DNA from 3 places in the Kitasatospora sp. NPDC085895 genome. Region 1 is predicted to be linked to each of the others. Evidence: riboswitches for the same ligand, from Rfam matches in the RefSeq annotation. Region 1 holds a riboswitch; each other region holds the start of a gene.

Region 1 (4,269 bases):
CAGGGCCCCGCCCGCCTGACGAGACCCTGCCGAAAGCGTCGGGGTGACCGGATTCGAACCGACGGCCTTCCGCTCCCAAAGCGGACGCGCTACCAAACTGCGCCACACCCCGTAGTGCCGAAAGAGAGAGTACACGCCGGTCCGGGCCCCCTCGCCGTAATATCAGCAGGCACAGGAGCGAAAGCGGTGTGCATTCGGCCGACCCGACCAGGTAGGCTGACCCCCGTCCCCGAGGCCCGCACCGGCTGAGGGGCGACGTGCCGTCAACGCACGTACGCGGGCGTAGCTCAATGGTAGAGCCCCAGTCTTCCAAACTGGCCACGCGGGTTCGATTCCCGTCGCCCGCTCCAACACGAAGGCCCCAGCTCAGCGACATGATCGCGGAGCTGGGGCCTTCGTCGTCCGTGGCACTCCCGGAGCACCGCGCCGCGGGCTCGGGTCCATGGCTCGAAGGCGACGCGACTGCCGCACCGTACGGACTGCTCCCCCGGCGCGCAGCTCATTCGGCGCCACGGGCGGTGACCGCACGAAGAGGGCCCGACCTCCCGTTCGGCGAACGTGCACGGATCCTTGGGAGAGGTCTCGGCGCACGAGGTGCGCAAGGTGGTGCAACGGTTGCCGCACTCCGCGGCAACCTGCCGACGGGCACATGCCAGAGAGCGGTCGTACGCACAGCCGCGAAGACGCTCTTCGCACCGGGTCCGCGGAACCGGACGTCGCGAGGACGACCCGGGTGGCGTTCGTGGCGCCGGTCTCCGGGGTCGTCGTCGATGGGGTTTGGCCGGTCAGCCCAGGTGGTGGCGGGTGACGGCGGTGGCGACGGCGAGCAGGACGGCGGCGCGCTTCGCCCCGGTCGGCCGTTCGGGAACGTTCTGCCGGTCGGGGGCGTGTTGCCCGCCGTACCGGGGAGCCGCGCCGGCGCGGCGCGGGAGCGGTGAAGTGCCCGTGCGGCACGGGAGGTTGGGAACGGCCGAGGCCCGGCCCGGGATCACAGGATCCCCGGGCCGGGCCTTCGGATGCCGCGCGGTGTGCCTCGGCGGCGCTGCCTCGGCAGGGTTCGCGTCAGCGGAGCGCGTCAGCGGTGTGCGTCAGACGCGGACACCGTGGGCGGCGAGGTACGCCACCGGGTCGATGTCGGAGCCGTACGACGGGGTGGTGCGGACCTCGAAGTGCAGGTGCGGGCCGGTGACGTTGCCGGTCGCGCCGGAGAGGCCGATGATCTGGCCGGCGGTGACGGTCTGGCCGACCGAGACCTTCAGGGCCGAGAAGTGGGCGTACTGCGAGTACTTGCCGTCGGCGTGCTTGATGACGACGTTGTTGCCGTAGGCGCCGCCCCAGCCGGCCTCGACGACGGTGCCGGCGGCGATCGCGTGGATCGAGGTGCCGGTGCTGACGGCGAAGTCGACACCGGTGTGGTAGCCGCTGGACCAGTTGGAGCCGGCCTTGTGGTACGGGGTGCCCAGGGAGGCGGCGACCGGCGCGACGTAGCCGGAGGCAGCGGCGGCGGGCTTGGCGGCCTCGGTCTTCGGCGCGGCCGGCTTGGCGGCCTCGGTCTTCGGCGCGGCCGGCTTGGCGGCCTCGGTCTTCGGCGCGGCCGGCTTGGCGGCCTCGGTCTTCGGCGCGGCGGGCTTGGCGGCCTCGGTCTGGGGGGCGGCCGGCTTCGGCGCGGCCTGGACCGGGGTGCGCTTCTCGGAACGCGAGGCGGCGGCGTCGGACTTCTTCGTCTCGGCCTGCGGGGCGGCGGCCTGAACGGCGTGGCCGCCGACGGTCAGCTTCTGGCCCGGGAAGATCAGGTTCGGGTTGCCGCCGATGACCTGCCGGTTGTCCTGGTAGAGCTTCTTCCAGCCGCCGTCGACGTGCTGCGCGTTGGCGATCTTGGACAGGGTGTCGCCACGGACGACCTTGTAGCTGGCGTCGGCGGCCTGAGCGGCGTCGGCGGCCGGAGCGGCGGCGGGGGCCTCGGCGTGCGCGGCGGCCGGAGCGGCGGCGGCCGGAGCGGCGGCCGGGACGGCGCCGTGGGCGCTCGCGGCGGAGGCGGCGGTGACGGGGATGGCGATGGCGGCGGCGGCCACACCGGTGGCGACGGCGACGCGGGACAGACGGGTGCCCAGAACGGACATGGGGGTGTTCCTCTCCGACGCCTGCGAGGTGAGCTGTCGGGTTCGGGCGGGGAGTTCGCCCGGTCGCGGAAATGACGCGACTTCACCCCAAGCCGTCCCGGATCACCGGGTGCGGCACTTACCTTGGGTCCCCCGCTCCTGCCGTGCACGGAAGGGTGCGTGACCCCGGACGGCGGCAGGACTCGGCGTTCCGCCCGGTGGCCCGCCCGGCCGGTGTGGCCGGGCAGGCTCCGAGGAAAACCGATGGGCCCCTCCGGAGGCAAGCTCCCCGTCCCCAACGGCCCCCCGGGGCCCTCGCGGGGGTCACTCTCCGCCCGCCGTCGGTGGGCGGAGCGCAGTCGCCGCAGTGACCGTACGTGTCCGGACCATCAGCAGTCAGGCAAATCGGACACCCCGCGTGGCTGCCCGCTCGCGGCCCGGCACGGATCATGGCCCGCCCGGTGACGCTGGTCACCCGGGGGGCCGATAGCCTCGCTCCCGAACGGTGTTCGACCCCTTTTCGAGCGAGGAGCCCCGGGTGCGCGCGCAGTCCAGGCTGGATGTGATCCAGCGCAGCGTCGTCCGGGAGATGGCCCGGTTCGGTCAGCGGTTCACGGTCGAGGGCAGTGTGGTCCGCGGGCCCGGGACGACGGCCGTGGCGGTGCGGGAGCACCCGGGCGAGGGCGGCGGCGCGGGGCACGTCGACCTCGGTTTCGCCTTCGACGTGGGGCGGGCGGACGGCCCGGTGGTGTGGGACTGCACGGCGGGCCTCGGCCGGACGGAGGAGGAGCGGCTGGAGAGCGCGGTGCGGATGTGGGCGACCACCACCGCGGCCGCGGTGGTCGAGCTGCAGGAGGGCCGCGGGGCGCACGGCGACCACGTCCGCGCGGCGCGGTTGCCGGGCTGGCGGGCCGTGCAGGGGCCGGCCGCCGTCTTCGGCTTCGACAGCGAACGGCTGTCGGAGTGGCTCGCCGGCCACCGGTTGTTGCCGGAGCTCGCCGGGGTGCTGGCCCCGGAGCTGGCTCCGGACGGTGCGGAGCCGGCCGTGACAGGTGTGAAGCTGTTCCTGGGCGGCCGGGCGGGCGAGGACGTCGCCGAGGTCCGGGTCAACGGCGCGGTGTCCGAGTCCGCCTCGGCGGCGCTGCGCGCGCTCGGCTGGCCGCGCGGCGAACGGCTGTGCTGGGCACGGCTGTTCGTGCTGATGGTGCCGGAGGGCCGGCCCGTCGGGGAGGCCCCCGCGGCAGTCCGCTCCGCCCCCGTGGACGCCGGCGGCGCCCGGCCCGCCGGGGCCGTGGGGAACACCGGGATCGCCGCGCCCGCCGCGCGGCCGGGGGTGCTGGCCCGCTGGCGGCGGGCCCGGGCCGGGCGGTAGGTCCGGACGGCCGGACGGCTCACGACGGCGGTCGGCCCGGGTCTGGCGACACCCCCGGGGCGGACGGGCACGACCGGCTCGGACGCCACGGCCGGACCGGAGTCGGAACCCGGCCCGCGAGGGCGGAGTCCGTCCCGCGAAGGGGACTTCGGCCCATCGGAACGGACCACCGGAGCGGAGTTCGCCCGCCGGGGGCGGAGTCCGGCCCGCGGGAGGGGTCAGCTCGCGACGGAGGAGATGGTCTTCGCCAGCTGGTTGAGGAAGTCCTGGATCGGCCGGGCGGCCGTGGACTGGCTCACCATGAAGCCGAAGAGTGCCGCGATGATGGCGTGGCTGGTCTTCAGCTGCTTGTTGCGGATGAAGATGACGACGATGACGCCGAACAGGAACAGCGCGGAGACGGAGAAGGCCACCCGGACTCACTTCCTCAATCTGTGGCGGGGGTTCGTGCTGGAACCCCGTGTCGGAACCGGACCGCGGCCTGCGCCGACCGTCCCTGGCACGAGTCGACCGATCCCGCCGCCGTGGAGGCGTCCGCGGCGCCGGTGACGCCTGCTGTCTGCCGCACCTCTCGCCCCCCGTCCCCCGAGCATCGACCAGCCCACCCGGACTCAGTGTGGTCGTTCGTGCTGCCTGCGTAAAGGACTAGCCGGGAGCCCGGAGCGAAGATCCTGCCATGTGAGACGAATTTCCGCCGACCGAGACGATAGCCGATGTCTCCTGACGAACCGTCGGCGGGGGCGGGGTGGAACGCGCCGGAACGGCCGATCGACAGGCCCGGGGCCCGCGGTCCGCAGG
Region 2 (4,269 bases), on a different contig from region 1:
CTGGTGCCGCGGTTCGCCGGGCGGCTGCAGGCCCGGCACGGGGTGCGGTGGGTGGCCGGCGGCGGGCTGGCGCTGATCGGCGCCGGGCTGCTGGGCGTCTCCACCGCGGGCCCGGGCACCCCGTACCCGGTGTACGCGCTGTGGCTGCTGCTGCTCTCGGCCGGCATGGGGCTGTCCGCCCCGGGCCTGACCCACGCCGTGGTCTCCGAACTCCCGCCCGGGCAGGCCGGGCTGGGTGCCGGGCTGAACACCGCGGCCCGGGAGCTGGGTGCGGCGCTCGGCGTGGCCGTGGTCGGCACGGTGCTCGCCTCCCGTACCGGCGGCGCGGCCCACAGCTCGGCCGGGTTCACCGCGGGCATGGCCACCGGGCTCCGGGTGGTCGCCGTGCCGGTGCTGCTCGCCGCGCTCGCCGTCCTCGCCGGTCTGCGCGGCCGGCCGGCCGCCGAGCGGCCCGTTCCCGCGCCGGCGCCCGCCGCCGAGGCGGCCTGACGGCTCGTACGGCCCCGCGGCCGGGGCGGTGGGGCGCCCCACGGGGCGCCGGCTCCGGCCGGTTTGCCACCATGCGGGCATGACCCTCATCGTCTCCGTGGCGGGCGCCGGTTGCGGCTGTGCGCCGCGCCGCGCCTGGTCCGCCTCGCCCGCGCCCGCGTGGGCGGCGGCCGCCGGAACCGCCCTCGCCCGCTGGCCCGATCCCGACTGCGCCGAGTCGCCGTACGGGGGGCGGGGCGTCGCGCAGACCGACCGGATACCGGTGGCCGGCGAGGAGCGAATGCTCGGGCTGGACGGCCCGCTGCTCGTCGAGGGGCCGTTCTGGTGCCTGTTCTCCCCGGCCGCGACGGCGCTGAACGGGGTGTCCGACGACCCGGACGGGCTGCCCGAGCACGCCCTGGTCCGCTGCACCCCGCTGGCGGTGGCCGACGTCCGTCCGGGCGGTGCCCGGGTGCGCGTCGCGGTCGAGGAGGTGGTGCGGCTGACGGAGGTGCGGGAGCGCTGGGCGCCGTCCTCGGCCGGTTCGGTCGCGGGCCTGTTCCCACCGGAGGGCGCCTCCGTGGACCGCTGCAGCGTCCGCCGCGGTGCGCTGCGGTACGTGGAGTGGTCCGCCCAGGGCGATCTGGGCCGCCGGGCGGTGCTGTGGGAGGGCGACGGCCGGTCGGTGCTGCTGATGTACGCCGAGTGGTCCTTCGACGAGGACGACGTCGCGTTCGGCCACCGGCCGCTGACCGCGGCGGAGGCCGCCGACGTGCGGGCCTGCTGGCCCGCGGAGGGCTGAACGGACACCCGCCGCACGATCCCCGTTCCGACACGAACGGACGGCCGCCGCGGGCGCCCGGCGGACCCGAACCTTCCGTTTCGGCCCGCTCCGGCCCCTCGGTTCGTGCCGTGATCGCCCCGGCGGGGCCCGGCGGCGGACCCGCCGAGCCCCGCATGCGTGCATTTTCGGCCGACTTCGCCGCCCTGCCGCACGGAAATGCCACCGGGAATTTCCCAGGGAATTTCCACGGAATTCGTCCGATCCGCGCCGCCGCGGACACGTCAGGGCCGCTGCCGCCCCCCGCGACCTGCGACGCGGCCCGGGCGGGCGGTGGCGCGTGGGGCGGCGTGCGGCCGAAATGCACGCATGCGGCACCGAAGCACTCGTGATGATTGTGTGATGTTCGGGATGCTGGCTTGTTATCGCAGTGATGATCCCTCTAATGTCCACCTCAGCCCGACAGCACGGGCGCCCGAGGCGCGGCACGCCGAACCCTGCCCACCGCGTCGACCGGGTCACCGACCAGACCCTGGGCAGGGACGGGGGACCCAGTTTCGACGCCGCCCCCACACGGCTAGGGGTGAAGCCGCCTCAGTGCGGCCGGGCCACCTCCCGGTCCGAACCCGACAGCTCACCTCGCAGGCGTGCGGAGAGGGAACTCGATGGGTTTCATCGGCTCGGGCCGTCACCGCCGCCCCACCCAGACCGAGCGCGCCGTCGCGGCCGCAGGTGTGGCAGGTGCGGGTCTGGCGATCCCGCTGCTCACCGCGACGGGCGCCCACGCCGCCCCGGTCACCACCTGGGACGCGGTGGCCCAGTGCGCCAGCGCGGGCAACTGGGGCAAGAGCGTCGGCAACGGCGAGTACGGCGGCCTCCAGCTCGACCTGCGCACCTGGGTCGCCTACGGCGGCGACAAGTTCGCCTCCACGCCCGACCGGGCCACCAAGGAGGAGCAGATCGCCGTCGCCGAGCGCGTCCTCGAGGACCGCGGCGCGAAGGCCTGGGGCACCTGCGGCAAGTCCGCGGGCCTCACCGGCGAGGGCAAGCCGGAGACGGTCGACCAGGACTCCCGGGGCGACCAGGGCTCGACGGCGCCGACCGCCACCACCGCGCCGACCGACCGCGGCGCCTCGGCGCCGGTCTTCACCGGCATGCAGGGCCGGGACGCCAGCGGCGTCTACTGGTACCTGGTGGACGGTCAGTGGTACTGGACGACCAGCCAGGAGATCTACGACTACTACACCGGCCCGGCGGCCCCGACCGCCCAGAGCCGGTCCACGGCGCCGGGCCGGGCCACCACCGCGCCGGCCTCGCCCACCGCGCAGGGCAACGCCACCACGCCTCCGACCATCGACCCGATCACGGGCCTCCCGGTCACCCCCGACCCGACCGGCGCCACGACCGCCCCGGTGCCGGGCACCACCACGGCCCCCGGCACGCCCGCCCCGGGCACCGCCGCACCGGACGCCGCGCCCCCGGTCATCGACCCGATCACGGGCCAGCCGGTCACCCCCGGCACGACCACCGCGCCGGCCACCACCCCCGGCACACCGGCCCCGAGCACCACCGCGCCGGCCACCACCGGCCCGGGCACCACCGCCGACCCGGCCGCCACCACGGCCACCCCGGCCCCGCAGGCCACCACGCCCGCCGCGCAGCCCGACACGTACACGGTGGCGGCCGGCGACACGCTCTCCGACATCTCCGACAAGAACAAGCTCGGTGGCTGGAAGCAGGTCTACGACGGCAACGAGGGCACCATCGGCCAGGACCCGAACCTCATCAAGCCGGGCCAGGTCCTGAAGATCAAGTAACTGCGGCACCGCAGGCGCACCGACGCCGGCGGCCCCGGGACACTCCCGGGACCGCCGGCGTCCTGCCGTTCCGGCGCCGGATCCGGCCGGCGCCGGGCGGTCGGGGGCGACCCCGAAGTCAACCATCGGCGTTCACATCGATGAACGATGGTTCCATCCATGGCCATACCTGGGCGCGGAGCCGACAACACGCCAACGCCCGTGACGCAGGGGAACATTGATCGCAGCGCGCCTCCGCGCCGCCCGCAGGCCCCGGCAGCGGGTTCAGCGGAGTGAACGACCCGGCCGCGGCACCCCGAGAGCGCCCGGAGCCCCGCCCGCATCCCGGCCGGCGCCCAACCGACCGTCCTGCGCGGAGCCTTGACGCGGCGGACGGGTGCGACTAGAACTTCCCTCGCGCTTGGGAGCGCTCCCACGAGTCGCCCGCACCCTCGCCCTGCGCAGCCCGTACGCCAGCCCTAGGAGCCGCACGTGTCCCGCCCCCGCCGTCGAATCGCGGCCGCGAGCGCCGCCGTCGCCGCCGTCGCGGTCTGCTGCCTGCCCGCCACCGCATCCACCGCGTCCGCCGCCCCCGGCAGCGACCGGGCCGCGGGCCGGGCACCCGGCCCCGGCACCAGTTTCTACGTCGACCTCGACAGCAAGGCCCTGCACCAGGCCGCCGCCGACCTCAGGGCGGGCGACCGGAACAACGCGCTCGCCATGGCGAAGATGGGCTCGTACCCGGTGGCCCGGTGGTTCAACGGCACCGCGACCCCGCAGGAGACCACCACCGCGATGGCGCAGCTGCAGGCCAAGGCCGCGCGGCAGCACCAGACCCCGGTGGTGGTGGCGTACAACGTGCCCGGCCGGGACTGCTCGCAGTACTCCGCCGGCGGCGCCTCCGACTCCGCCGAGTACGCGGCCTGGGTCGACGGCCTCGCCCGGGGCATCGGCGACCGCCGCACGGTGGTGGTCCTGGAGCCGGACGGCCTCGCCCTGAGCCCCGCCTACTGCGGCGGCACCGCCCAGCAGCAGGCCGACCGGCTCGCCGAGATCAACGGCGCCGTCGACCGCCTCGCCGAGCAGCCGCACGCGGCCGTCTACCTGGACGCCGGCCACAGCGCCTGGCAGTCCACCGGCACCATGGCGAAGCTGCTGGTGGACGGCGGCGTCGAGCGCGCCCAGGGCTTCTTCCTCAACGTCTCCAACTACCAGCGCGACGCC
Region 3 (4,269 bases), on a different contig from region 1:
CAGCTGCACCCGCGCGGGCCTGCACAACGCCGTCCAGGTCGGCGTCCGCTACATCGAGGCCTGGCTGCGCGGCCTCGGCGCGGTCGGCATCTTCAACATGATGGAGGACGCCGCCACCGCCGAGATCTCCCGCTCGCAGATCTGGCAGTGGATCAACAACGGCGTCGTCCTCGCCGACACCGGCGAGAAGGCCACCGCGGAGCTCGTCCGCCGGCTCGTGGCCGAGGAACTCGCCGAACTGCGCACCGAGCTCGGGGACGCCGCCTACGCCGCCGGGCGCTGGACGGAGGCCGCCCGGCTCTTCGAGCAGGTCGCCCTGGCCGAGGAGTTCGTCGACTTCCTCACCCTGCCCGCGCTGCCCCTGCTCGACTGACCCCAACCTATCCGCCGGGCGAGCGGCCCGACGCCCGCCAGGACGTCGAACTCGTCCGCCGCAATTCACCGTTCCGTACGGCTCCCGCTGCCCAGACGCCGGGAGCCGTACGGAACACCCGCGTTCGGAGGCACTTCCCCATGGCGCTCATCTTCTTCAACGGCCAGGCGATGACCGGCGGCCCGTTCCACCCGCTGGTCGCCGAGTACCTGGTCGGCCCGGTCCGCACCGCACCCGGCCACCGCTTCTTCTCCGTCCGCGACGTCTGCCCCGGCCTGCTGCCCGACCCGGGCGGCAGCGCGGCGATCGAGGGCGAGCTCTACGACCTCCCGCTGGAGCACCTGCGGGACGCCGTCCTGCCGGGCGAGCCCCCGGAGTTGGAGCTCGGCGTGATCGCCCTCTCGGACGGCACGCCGTGCCTGTCCATGGTGCTGCGCCGCGGTGAGCTCGAGCGCGGGGTGCACCGCGAGATCACCGGCCACGGCGGCTGGCGGGCCTACCTGGCCACCCTCGGCCGCACCGCCTGACCGGCGCCCCCCGGGGGGGCGCCGGCCGGGCGGACGCGGAAGGTCAGCCCGCCTTCCAGAACTTGACCGAGTCGACGGCGATGTCCGCCGAGGAGCCCACGGCGGGCACGGTGCCGCCGAGGGCCGTCTCGGACTGCAGCACCCAGTGCATCGAGTTGGCGGGGATGCGCGCGGTGGAGCGCCCGATCACCTTGCCGTCCAGGTAGAAGGTCACGCCGTCCTTCTGCCAGTCGACCGCCGAGGTGTGCCACGCGCCGGCGGTCGGGACGCCGCTGGAGTAGGCGTCCTGGTCGCTGCCCGAGGTGGCGTCGGCGCGGTGCATGAAGGCGCCGATCGAACCGTTGAGGTCGCCCTCGGGGAAGTCGATCTCGCCGTGCTGCGGCCAGATGCCGTCGTCCGGCCAGAGCAGCCACGCCATCTTGTAGCCGGAGGCCGAGGTCGCCTTCCAGGTCACCTCGAAGCGCCCGTACTGGACGCCGTCGCCGGTGGGGGAGGGGAGCTTGGGCGCCGGCGCGGAGACCCAGGTGCCGGAGGAGTCCCGGTTGAGGTGGAGGTTCATCTGGCCGTTGGCGATGGACATCGTCCTCGACGGCGAGTAGGTGCCGTTCTTGCTGGTGTCCTTCCAGCCGTCCGGGTAGGCCCACCACTTGCTGTCCACCGCGGCCGGCAGCCCGGAGCAGTGGCTGGCGGTGATGGACGGGCCGTTGGAGCAGCCCGTCCAGCTGCCGAGCGGCACGTTGACGCCGTCGAAGTCGTCCGATCAGGTCGGCGCACCGGCCGTCGAGGTGGGGGAGGAGCTCGCCGACGGGGAGGCGGTGAAGCTGGGTGCCGCCGTGGTCGGGGCCGCGGTCGGCGTGCTCGGCGCCGGGGTGGCGCTCGCCGTGGGGGAGGGACTCGGGGCGGCCGCGGTCGGGCTCGGGGCCGGCGCGGCGGTGCCCGAGGCGCGGACGTCGAGCGTCTGCACCGGGAGGTCGTGCCAGCGCCGGTCGGCGTCCTGCCAGGTGCCGAAGGCGGTGTAGACGCCGGCCGGCAGGGCGCGGGCGGCGGTGGTGACGGTGACCCCGTCGGGGCAGATCCGCACGTTGCGGCCGCTGCCGGGGAAGTCCAGCTTGTTGCCGGCGGCGTCGCGGACGGCGACGCCGATCCTCCGGGCGGTGAAGCAGGCGGAGGAGTGGACGGAGAGGGAGGCGGCTGCCGCGGTGTTCGCGGCCATGGCGACCGGCGCGAGCCGGTCCTGGGTCACCTCGGGCATGCTGGCGGCCTCGGCGCTGCCCAGGAAGGGGACGGCCAGCAGGCCGAGCCCGGCGACCTCGCCCACCTTGAGGGCGATGGCGGAAACAGGCATGGAGTTGTTCCTCGACGACGCCTGCGAGGTGAGCTGTCGGATTCGGGCCGTCAGGTGGCCCGGCCGCCCGGTGGGCGGCTTCACCCCGAGCCCTGGCCGTACGCGAGCATGCGCGCGGGGCCAGGGCGACTTACCTGGTTCCCCCGCTCCCGTCCGTGTCGCATCTCGCGTTGCCGTCACCGGGCGGACGGGACTCGGCGGTCCCGGGACGGGGCCCGCATGGAGCGGGCGTCCGAGCAGGTCAGCAGGGTCCTCCCGGAGGGCAAGGCACCGGACCGTCGATGTCGGGTCCGTCACATCCGGGCGCGCCGCAGCCCCCGGACCCTCGCCGTGGGTCCGGGGGCCGCGCTCCGTACGGCCGCCGGCCCGCTGTGGGCCGGCCGGGGGCCACGGAGTCCGGGTGGCGTACCGTCCCTGGTACGGCCCGGAGTGCGGGGGGTCAGGCGCGGGAGGCGAGCTCCTTCGCGGCGCGGGCGCAGGCCAGCGCGATCCGGTCCTCGTCGACGGTGGTCAGCACGCCCTTCTCGACGACGGCGTTGCCGTTGACGAACAGCACCGCCAGCGGCGGCAGGGCGCCCATGGTGAGCGCGGCCACCGGGTCGGCGATCGAGGAGTGCATGATGCCGTCGACCTTCCACAGGGCCAGGTCGGCGAGCTTGCCGGCCTCGATGGAGCCGATCTCGTTCTGCCGGCCGAGCACCCGGGCGCCGCCCATGGTGCCCAGACGCAGCGACTGGCGTGCCGTCAGCGCGTCGGGGCGGCCGTGCAGGCGGTTGATCAGCAGCGCGTTGCGCAGCTCGGTGCCGAGCTCGCCGGACTCGTTGGAGGCGGTGCCGTCGACGCCGAGGCCCACCGGCACGCCGGCCTTCAGCATGTCCGGGACGCGGGCGATGCCGGCCGCCAGACGGGCGTTGGACGAGGGGCAGTGGGCGACACCGGTGCCGGTCTCGGCGAACTTGGCGATGTCGGAGTCGTTCATGTGGACGCAGTGCGCCATCCACACGTCCTCGCCGAGCCAGCCGGTGGACTCGAAGTAGTCGGTCGGGCCCATGCCGAACAGCTCCTTGCAGAACTGCTCCTCCTCGGCCGTCTCCGAGCCGTGGGTGTGCAGCCGGACGCCCTTGCGGCGGGCCAGCACGGCCGACTCCCTGAGGAGTTCGGTGGAGACCGAGAAGGGCGAGCAGGGCGCGAGGGCCACGTGCAGCATCGAGCCGAAGGAGGCGTCGTGCCACGTGTCGACGGCGGCCTCGGAGGCGATCAGGATGTCCTCGGTCCGTTCCACCGCGTGGTCCGGCGGCAGGCCGCCGTCCTTCTTGCTGCGGTCCATCGAGCCGCGCAGCGCGGTGAAGCGCAGGCCGAGCTCCTGCACGCCCTCGATCGAGGCGCCGAGGACGTCGCCGCCGCCCTGCGGGAAGACGTAGTGGTGGTCGGAGGCGGTGGTGCAGCCGGACTTGAGCAGCGCGGCGGCCGAGCCCTGGGTGGCGGCGTGCACCAGCTTCTCGTCGATCCGGGCCCAGGTCGGGTAGAGCGCGACCAGCCAGTCGAAGAGGATGTCGTCCTGGGCGAGGCCGCGGGTGATCCACTGGTAGAAGTGGTGGTGGGTGTTGACCAGGCCCGGGGTGACCAGATGACCCTCGCCGTTGATCCGGCGCACCACGTTGTCCAGCCACTGCGGGGCGGGGCCGTCGCCGACCGACTCGATCCGGTTGCCGAGGATCACCACGTGGCCGCGGGCGTACTCGGTGTCGTCTGCGTCCACCGTCGCGACGGCGACGTTCTCGATCACGATCCGCTGGTCGGCGGGTGGGGGCTGGACTGCCATGGCGTGAACTCCTTGGGGCGAGGGCTGGGGGTGTGCCGCGGGCGGGCGGCGGGTGGGGCGGGCCGGACGGGGTGCGGAGGCCGGCGCGGGGAAGCACAGGGGCCCCGCGGCGGCGCCGTCCGGCCCGTGGCGGGCGGGTGCCGGTCCGGTCAGGCGACGGGTATGACCGGGACGACGCCCTCGCGGTGGACGGTGCCCTCGA

What was found. A riboswitch is a leader RNA that binds a small molecule or an ion and turns the genes downstream of it on or off. The one in region 1 is predicted to bind cyclic di-AMP.
Region 2: another riboswitch for cyclic di-AMP. It lies ahead of AB0442_RS07345 (transglycosylase family protein); the one in region 1 lies ahead of AB0442_RS25630 (peptidoglycan DD-metalloendopeptidase family protein).
Region 3: another riboswitch for cyclic di-AMP. It lies ahead of AB0442_RS04360 (hypothetical protein); the one in region 1 lies ahead of AB0442_RS25630 (peptidoglycan DD-metalloendopeptidase family protein).

Annotation. Positions count from the first base shown of each region.
Region 1 covers NZ_JBFBJY010000046.1:19,819-24,087, forward strand. Annotated here, with positions in the region: tRNA gene AB0442_RS25620 (tRNA-Pro) at 39-112, opposite strand; tRNA gene AB0442_RS25625 (tRNA-Gly) at 277-350, shown strand; gene AB0442_RS25630 (peptidoglycan DD-metalloendopeptidase family protein) at 1,089-2,120, opposite strand; cyclic di-AMP (ydaO/yuaA leader) riboswitch at 2,126-2,288, opposite strand; gene AB0442_RS25635 (DUF6348 family protein) at 2,638-3,471, shown strand; gene AB0442_RS25640 (hypothetical protein) at 3,690-3,884, opposite strand.
Region 2 covers NZ_JBFBJY010000008.1:46,178-50,446, forward strand. Annotated here, with positions in the region: gene AB0442_RS07335 (MFS transporter) at 1-489, shown strand, start outside; gene AB0442_RS07340 (hypothetical protein) at 569-1,270, shown strand; cyclic di-AMP (ydaO/yuaA leader) riboswitch at 1,763-1,913, shown strand; gene AB0442_RS07345 (transglycosylase family protein) at 1,915-3,066, shown strand; gene AB0442_RS07350 (glycoside hydrolase family 6 protein) at 3,538-4,269, shown strand, end outside.
Region 3 covers NZ_JBFBJY010000004.1:188,476-192,744, forward strand. Annotated here, with positions in the region: gene aceB (malate synthase A) at 1-373, shown strand, start outside; gene AB0442_RS04350 (gamma-glutamylcyclotransferase) at 514-900, shown strand; gene AB0442_RS04355 (glycoside hydrolase family 16 protein) at 944-1,636, opposite strand; gene AB0442_RS04360 (hypothetical protein) at 1,661-2,245, opposite strand; cyclic di-AMP (ydaO/yuaA leader) riboswitch at 2,249-2,425, opposite strand; gene AB0442_RS04365 (8-oxoguanine deaminase) at 2,685-4,067, opposite strand; gene pucL (factor-independent urate hydroxylase) at 4,217-4,269, opposite strand, start outside.